Regions from separate parts of the Mesorhizobium sp. M0296 genome, predicted to be linked through region 1. Evidence: riboswitches for the same ligand, from Rfam matches in the RefSeq annotation. Region 1 holds a riboswitch; each other region holds the start of a gene.
What was found. Region 1 has a riboswitch for cobalamin ahead of NKI97_RS29355 (DUF1636 family protein). Riboswitches for the same ligand answer to the same signal wherever they lie in the genome.
Positions count from the first base shown of each region.

Region 2: it holds a riboswitch for cobalamin, as region 1 does, so the genes downstream of both, metE (5-methyltetrahydropteroyltriglutamate--homocysteine S-methyltransferase) here and NKI97_RS29355 (DUF1636 family protein) in region 1, are expected to answer to the same signal.
Region 3: it holds a riboswitch for cobalamin, as region 1 does, so the genes downstream of both, NKI97_RS12185 (CbtB domain-containing protein) here and NKI97_RS29355 (DUF1636 family protein) in region 1, are expected to answer to the same signal.

Region 1 covers NZ_JAMYRZ010000043.1:15,868-18,060, forward strand. The annotation lists gene cobW (cobalamin biosynthesis protein CobW) at 1-648, opposite strand, end outside; gene NKI97_RS29355 (DUF1636 family protein) at 645-1,079, opposite strand; cobalamin riboswitch at 1,118-1,321, opposite strand; gene NKI97_RS35560 (hypothetical protein) at 1,602-1,934, opposite strand; gene NKI97_RS29360 (winged helix-turn-helix domain-containing protein) at 2,001-2,193, opposite strand, start outside.
Region 2 covers NZ_JAMYRZ010000016.1:40,104-42,296, forward strand. The annotation lists gene metE (5-methyltetrahydropteroyltriglutamate--homocysteine S-methyltransferase) at 1-1,046, opposite strand, end outside; cobalamin riboswitch at 1,142-1,342, opposite strand; partial or broken gene NKI97_RS17130 (MFS transporter) at 1,854-2,132, opposite strand.
Region 3 covers NZ_JAMYRZ010000010.1:44,253-46,445, forward strand. The annotation lists gene NKI97_RS12180 (SRPBCC family protein) at 207-632, opposite strand; cobalamin riboswitch at 722-919, shown strand; gene NKI97_RS12185 (CbtB domain-containing protein) at 956-1,135, shown strand; gene NKI97_RS12190 (CbtA family protein) at 1,151-1,933, shown strand; gene cobU (bifunctional adenosylcobinamide kinase/adenosylcobinamide-phosphate guanylyltransferase) at 1,926-2,193, shown strand, end outside.

The DNA of each region.
Region 1 (2,193 bases):
AGTCGGTACGATCTTCACCGCCCGCGCAACGTGCTTGCCGATGACGGCATTGGCACGGGCCGAGCCGGCTGCGTCCATCAGGTCGCTCTTCGACAGGATGATCAGGTCGGCGCAGGCGAGCTGGTCTTCGAACACTTCCTCGACCGGATCGTCATGGTCGAGCGTCTCGTCCTGCGCGCGCTGGGCCTGCAGGGCGTCCATGTCGTTGGCTACGCGGCCATCAGCCAGCGCCGGTCCGTCGACCACGGCAATGACGCCGTCCACCGTCACGCGGCTTTTCACCGACGGCCACTGGAAGGCCTGGACCAGCGGCTTGGGCAAAGCGAGGCCGGATGTCTCGATCAGGATGTGGTCGACCCTCGGCGTCAGCGACAGGATCTGGTCCAGCGCCGGTACGAAATCATCGGCGACGGTGCAGCAGATGCAACCATTGGCCAGCTCGACGATGTTTTCCTCGGGGCAGGTGTCGATGGCGCAGCCCTTCAGAATCTCGCCGTCGATGCCGATGTCGCCGAACTCGTTGACGATGATGGCCAGGCGCTTGCCTTTGGCGTTTTCGAGCAAATGGCGGATCAACGTCGTCTTGCCGGCGCCGAGAAAGCCGGTGACCACGGTGCAGGAAACGCGTGAAAGGGAGGCAGCGGTCATGTCAGGTCCTTCAAAAGGTCGAGGGGAGGGATGCGGGCAACAAGGCCGCGCTTCAGGCAATCGGGACGGCCGCGCCAAGGAATGAGCCCATCCGTCGAGGTGGCAAACAGCTTTGCCCCGGTGACGAGATCGGCGCCGCTGGTCGTGGTCAGATCACCGAAGACGTAACTCCAGCAGCCGTCGCGCAGCATGGCCGCGCTGAGCCGGCGCTTGCAATTGCCGAGGCATTCGACGGTGCGGATTTTGATGTTTTCGCTGGAAGCGGCGCGGCGCGTGTCCTCTGCGAGCAGTTCGCCGGCGCGCGGATGAGCGTCCGAACCGGTCTCGTCACGGCATGACGAGCAGACGATGACGGTAACGCCGGCCGGGGAATCACCAAGGCCGGACAATAAATCCGCTGTCTCAGCCGGAAAACTGCTGTCGCGTTCCAAATCAGGCTCCTTGCCCGGAAAACCCGCCAGGCGATCGGATTCTTATGTCCTAGACGGCAGGTCTCCTGGCTCGCGGGTCATCGCCTGGGTGCCGCCTTCCCGGGAACATCCCAGTGGTTTTCGGCCTTGGCTCGTCGCTTACAGTTGCGGGGACAGCCGCGGATTTGAAATCGAGATTTCGCACCGCATTCCCTCTTGGCCCTTGCCGTTGCGGGCAGGGGACCGTCTGGAACGGATTTAGGCTTGTGGGGGTAGTCGTGTCAACGCACGTCTATGGCGGGTAATGGATCAGTTTGAAATTCCGACGTGAGTCCGCGCCACGCTATGGAGCGCGATAGCACAATATGTATCCGCTCCTTTCAATCCAGGTATCTATGAAGTTGCGGCATAGGTGCTGACCCAGCCTGTAACGCTCGGAATAGCCGGCAAATACGAGAACTACGAGGACCGCCAAGAGGACAAACTTAGTTCGACGGCGGATAGTTATAACGCTTTTCATAAGGGCCACGCACCATAGGATTTTCAGCTTCCTTCCCCGCGATCAACGCCACAATGTCGCCGATCTCCCAAAGCTTGCCTGTGCGAGTTCGTTGGGATCGCGTGGGCGCTTGGGGTGCTTGGCCATCGTATTGCTTTGCTAGCAGGACTGCGGTAGCTGAGTTCGCATTCCGGGTTGGCTTGGTGATGCTCGAAATGTGCGCGCATGCCATTGACCGATGCTCTGTGCACCTTACCCAGCTGCTTGCATGAAGCGCATCGCACGCCGCCGTTCATTCCGGCGACGTCCTCGACGGGGCTCAAATGCCATATTCCGTTTTGAACGATTTCTACGTGCGACCTGTCCGGTGTAGCCATTTCTCGATCATAGCGTAGAGCTAGCCAAAGCGCAGGTAGAAAATCTCCGAAATTTCAAACTGCCCACTACCCTACGGCGGCAACATCCGCTAGCGGCTGGCCAAGGTCGCCGGCAGCTGTCACCTCGATGCGCTCAAGCCCGAGCCAGCCCTGCATCTGCTTCAATTCCTCGAAGAGTTCGGCTGCGGTTTGCAGCGAGGCGCCGGGCTCCGCATAGGCGGCATGGACGCGCAGTACGCCGGCCGGGCGGTCGGCCCTG
Region 2 (2,193 bases), on a different contig from region 1:
ATCGAGCACGAAGGCGCGATCTCGACGCGGTCCAAGGGCCAGCCGGCGACGATCGGTTTGATGCGGTCGAGAATGGCGGGCAGGTTCGCACGCCAGACGTTGCGGCCATCGATCAAGCCAAGCGAGAGCACCAGATCCTTCGGTGCGAGCCGACCCACCGTTTCCAGCTGCTCGGGAGCGCGCACGAGATCAATATGCAGCCCGGCCAGGGGCAGAGAAACCGCGGTTTCGAGATTGTCTCCCAGGGGCCCGAAATAGGTAGCCAGCATGATTTTCAACTCGGGCGCGGCTTTTGACAGGTGGCCATAGGCGAATTCGAACGCAGCTCGTTCGTTCGGGTTCAGATCGAGGACAAGCGCTGGCTCATCGATCTGCACCCAATCGGCACCCGACAGCTTCAAGCTCCGCAGGAGTTGCTCGTAGACGGGCAGAAGCCGTGGTAGGAGCGCGATGGGATCGAAGCCTTCGGCAGGCGATTTCGCCAGCTTGAGGAAGGTGACCGGTCCAAGGATGACTGGGCGTGTGTGAATGCCCAGGGCTTTAGCCTCGAGGAAGTAATCAACCGGCTTCGTCGACGAAAGGGCGAGCGTCTGATCATCGTCTAGTTCCGGCACAATGTAATGATAGTTGGTGTCAAACCACTTGGTCATTTCCATCGCGGTTACACCAGGCCGATAAGCCGCATGCTGGTGACCACCGTGCCCGCAATCCTCCGTCTGACCTTGGTTGCCGCGCGCCATGGCGAAGTAGATGTCGAGTGGGATCTCGCCGCCATTCCAGGCGTAACGGGACGGAAGGGCGCCGACCATGGCTGCGGTGTCGAGCACATGGTCGTAAAGCGAGAAGTCGTTCGACGGGATTTTCGACACGCCGCGATCGCGCTGCTCCTCCCAGCTAGCGGCACGGAGCGCCTTCGCCGTCGTGAGAAGGTCGGCAGCGGACGATTTTCCGGACCAGTAGCTTTCAAGCGCGAATTTCAGTTCTCGCCGACGACCGAAGCGCGGCACGCCGAGCGTTGCTACAGGAATTTGCTGAGAGACAGTCATGCCATACCCCGATGGTTGGGGCGTCGGTGACAAGGAAGGCGCTAGCAGGTCGGCACGAACGCCAGGCTGCAGCGGCCACCGAGACACCCCGCCCGTGGACGTAATTCGCCGTGGCAGGTCTCCTGGCTCGCGGGGTCATAGCCTCTACCCGTCTTCCCAAGGCTATTCGCCTCAGTGACATGAGTGGGGTTGGCTTGCCGCTAACAGTTGCGGGGGCAGCGCCGGCATCGCACCGGCTTCCCTCTTAGCTCCGCTGCGGCAGCGCCGTACGGAGAACCACGACACGGGAGACAATTACAGCAGTTCGCTTCTTAGTCAATGCCGCATAAAGAAATGTTTATGTCGTTATGTTAAATTTCCGTTGGTATGTTCCCAAAAGTCGCCTCGAAAGCGAAAACTGTGGAAGCCTTGAGCGGCCGGTAAATCAAAGCAATGACGCACAGCGGTCCAGGAGGATAGGAGTTCGTCGGCTGCCGGCGGCAAACATACCGGCAAGGCCGTGGTGCTGCTTGCCGCATCATGCGAACGCCATCTCGGCATCGAACTTCGGCTCCAAGGTTCCGACCGCCTCTTTGGTGATCTGCTCGCGACCACATTCGACTCAATGGCGAGGCTGTTGCCCATTTGGAACGGGTTGGCCGTAATGCCCTCGGTGACACGACACAACGATTTTGAGGGGAGCACCCGAGGCCCGGTGCAGCGCCGTGTTGCGGAGGATCGAGGCCGACGTCTCGAACTGCTCGTTCGCAGCCACCGGCTCAAGGTAACCGCGCGCAAACCATCGGGCCAGCTCAAGTCCTGTCCCGAGTGAGGCCTGAGCGGCAAATCGTCGTGCACGCGCACGGTTTGGCGTTCGATCTTGTAATGCGTCTTGGGCGGGCAATCGCCACGGTGCAGCGCTTCCAGGCGCGCAACGATTTCGGCGTCATCCTGGGTCTGCCTGTTGTTGTGGCGAACATATTCGACCCAGGTTGGCACGTGATAACACTCGGTCCATAGTTCGGGCTTTTCCAGGTCACGCAGCAACGCCCATTGTCTGGTGCCATCTCGCAGCCGGGCTTTTCGCCACGATGTCATCACACCGAGAAGTTTCAATCCTCTCCCGCAACACCAGCTTACTCCCTTTGATAGGGAACAACTATCTGAC
Region 3 (2,193 bases), on a different contig from region 1:
TTGGTTCAGCCCCGGCAAGACGACTATCACGGATGCCACCGTCAAAAGAAGCAGGGCCTTGCGTCGTGTTGGCGCCGGTCGGCATCAGAGCTGCTTTAGGCCAGAGCCGGAAAGCTTTTGGCCGGCGTGCTGGCGTTCTTCGGCCTGGGCGCGGTTTTCGCGACACTCGGCCTGCTGGCGGCGGCCTGCGGCTTCGTCACCTGGCGCTATCTGCCCAAATCGCTTTGATGTGCGAGCGCCGCATGGCGCTCGCGCACCCAGCTGTGGAAGCGGTGCAAGTCGTATTCCTCGGGCATCAGCACGCCGGCCTTGTGGCGCATCGAGCGCAGGCCCATCTGGTTGACCTCGCAGATATCAGCATCCTCCTCCAGCACCTGGGTACCGAAGGCGACAATGTTGTCGATATCCGCGGCCGGATCGGCGAGCGCTTCGCGTCGCGGCAGACGAGCAGCCAGTTGCGATACCAGATGGCCTCGAGATCGCGCTGATAGGCTGCGATGTCCCAATAGGCTGTTTGACGGCAGCGTCGGCTCGGGCCGCGTCAGGCCGTTGTAGGGATCGCTTGTTCGGGCTGGGTTGCATGCCGGCTTCCTCCCCACCGCCAGCCGACACCCGGCTGCGAAAATTGTCAATCGCGGCGCCGGTCTGCGAACTTGGCGAGGCGGCGCATTCGCCACACGATCCGGCGGAATTTGGTTTGCCGGGCGCGGCGATTCTGCCTATAGTCGCTGATGTCGTCGGTTCCGTTTGGAACCAAGAGGGAATGCGGTGCGGGCGAAATTGTTTGCCCAATGCCGCGGCTGCCCCCGCAACTGTGTGCGGTAGTCCTCTCCATATGCCACTGAAGGTTCGCCTTCGGGAAGGTGGGGAAGGGCGCTGATCCGCGAGCCAGGAGACCTGCCGGCGACAGGAAACTGACTTCTATGCCCTCGGGTGGAGGGCGAAAGGACAAGACATGAATACCGCTTCCGTTTCGCTCGGCGCTTCCGCCTCCTCGCAGTCGCGTCTCATGCAGCTGGCGCTTGCTGCATTCCTCGGCATTTTCGTCATGGGCTTTGTCGGCTTCTCGCATATCGATGCGGTCCACAATGCCGCGCACGACTATCGCCATTCGATGGGCTTTCCCTGCCACTGACAAGGGGCTGACATCATGACACTGTTTCGCAACGTCGTGTTCATCGCGGCGATCGCAGGGCTTGTGGCCGGCGTGGCTCTCGCCTGCATGCAAGCCTATGCCACGGTGCCGCTCATCCTGAAGGCGGAAATCTACGAACAGGCCGGCGGCGGCCATGACCATGCCGCGGCACCTGCGGCACCGGCCGAAAACGCCGCGGGCACGACGGCTATGAGCAGCGCCGCGCCGGCACCGGCTGAAGCAATGGCTCCGGCGGAAGGCGAAGGCTGGGCGCCGGCCGACGGTTTCGAACGCTTCGCCTTCAGCGTCGTTGCCAATATCGTCACCGGCATCGGCTTCGCGCTGGTCCTGGTCGCGGTTTCGGAATTCGCCGGCGGCATCGGCAACTGGCGCCAGGGCGTGTTCTGGGGGCTTGCCGGCTTTGCCGTGTTCACGCTGGCGCCGGGCCTCGGCCTGCCGCCGGAACTGCCGGCGATGCCGGCGGCCGACCTTGTCCAACGCCAGATATGGTGGTGGGCAACAGTGGTGGCGACAGCGGCCGGTCTCGGCCTTATCGTCTTCCGCAGATCGCTGCCGCTGGTGGCTCTTGCCGTGGCGTTGATCGTTGCGCCGCATATCGTCGGCGCGCCGCAGCCCGATAGCTTCGAAACGGCGATCCCGGAAGGCCTGCACCACCAGTTCTTGGTGGCGGTGACGCTGACCAATCTGGTGTTCTGGCTGGTGCTCGGCGCGGTCGTCGGCGTGGTGCGCGGACGCTTCACGGGCACGGCGACCAGCCTGCGCGACAGCTTTGCCTGACCGCGCTGCCGGGGCACTGACCCTGGTCATCGGCGGTGGGCGCTCCGGCAAGAGCGCGCATGCCGAGAGGCTGGTAACGGCCTGTCCGGCGCCGTGGAGCTATATTGCCACCGCGCAAGCCTATGACGAGGAGATGCGCCAGCGCATCGCGCTGCACCGCTCGCGGCGCGGCGCCGGCTGGACGACCATCGATGCGCCGCTCGACCTTGCCGGCGCGATCGGAGCGCTGCCTGACGGCCAGCCGGTGCTGATCGACTGCC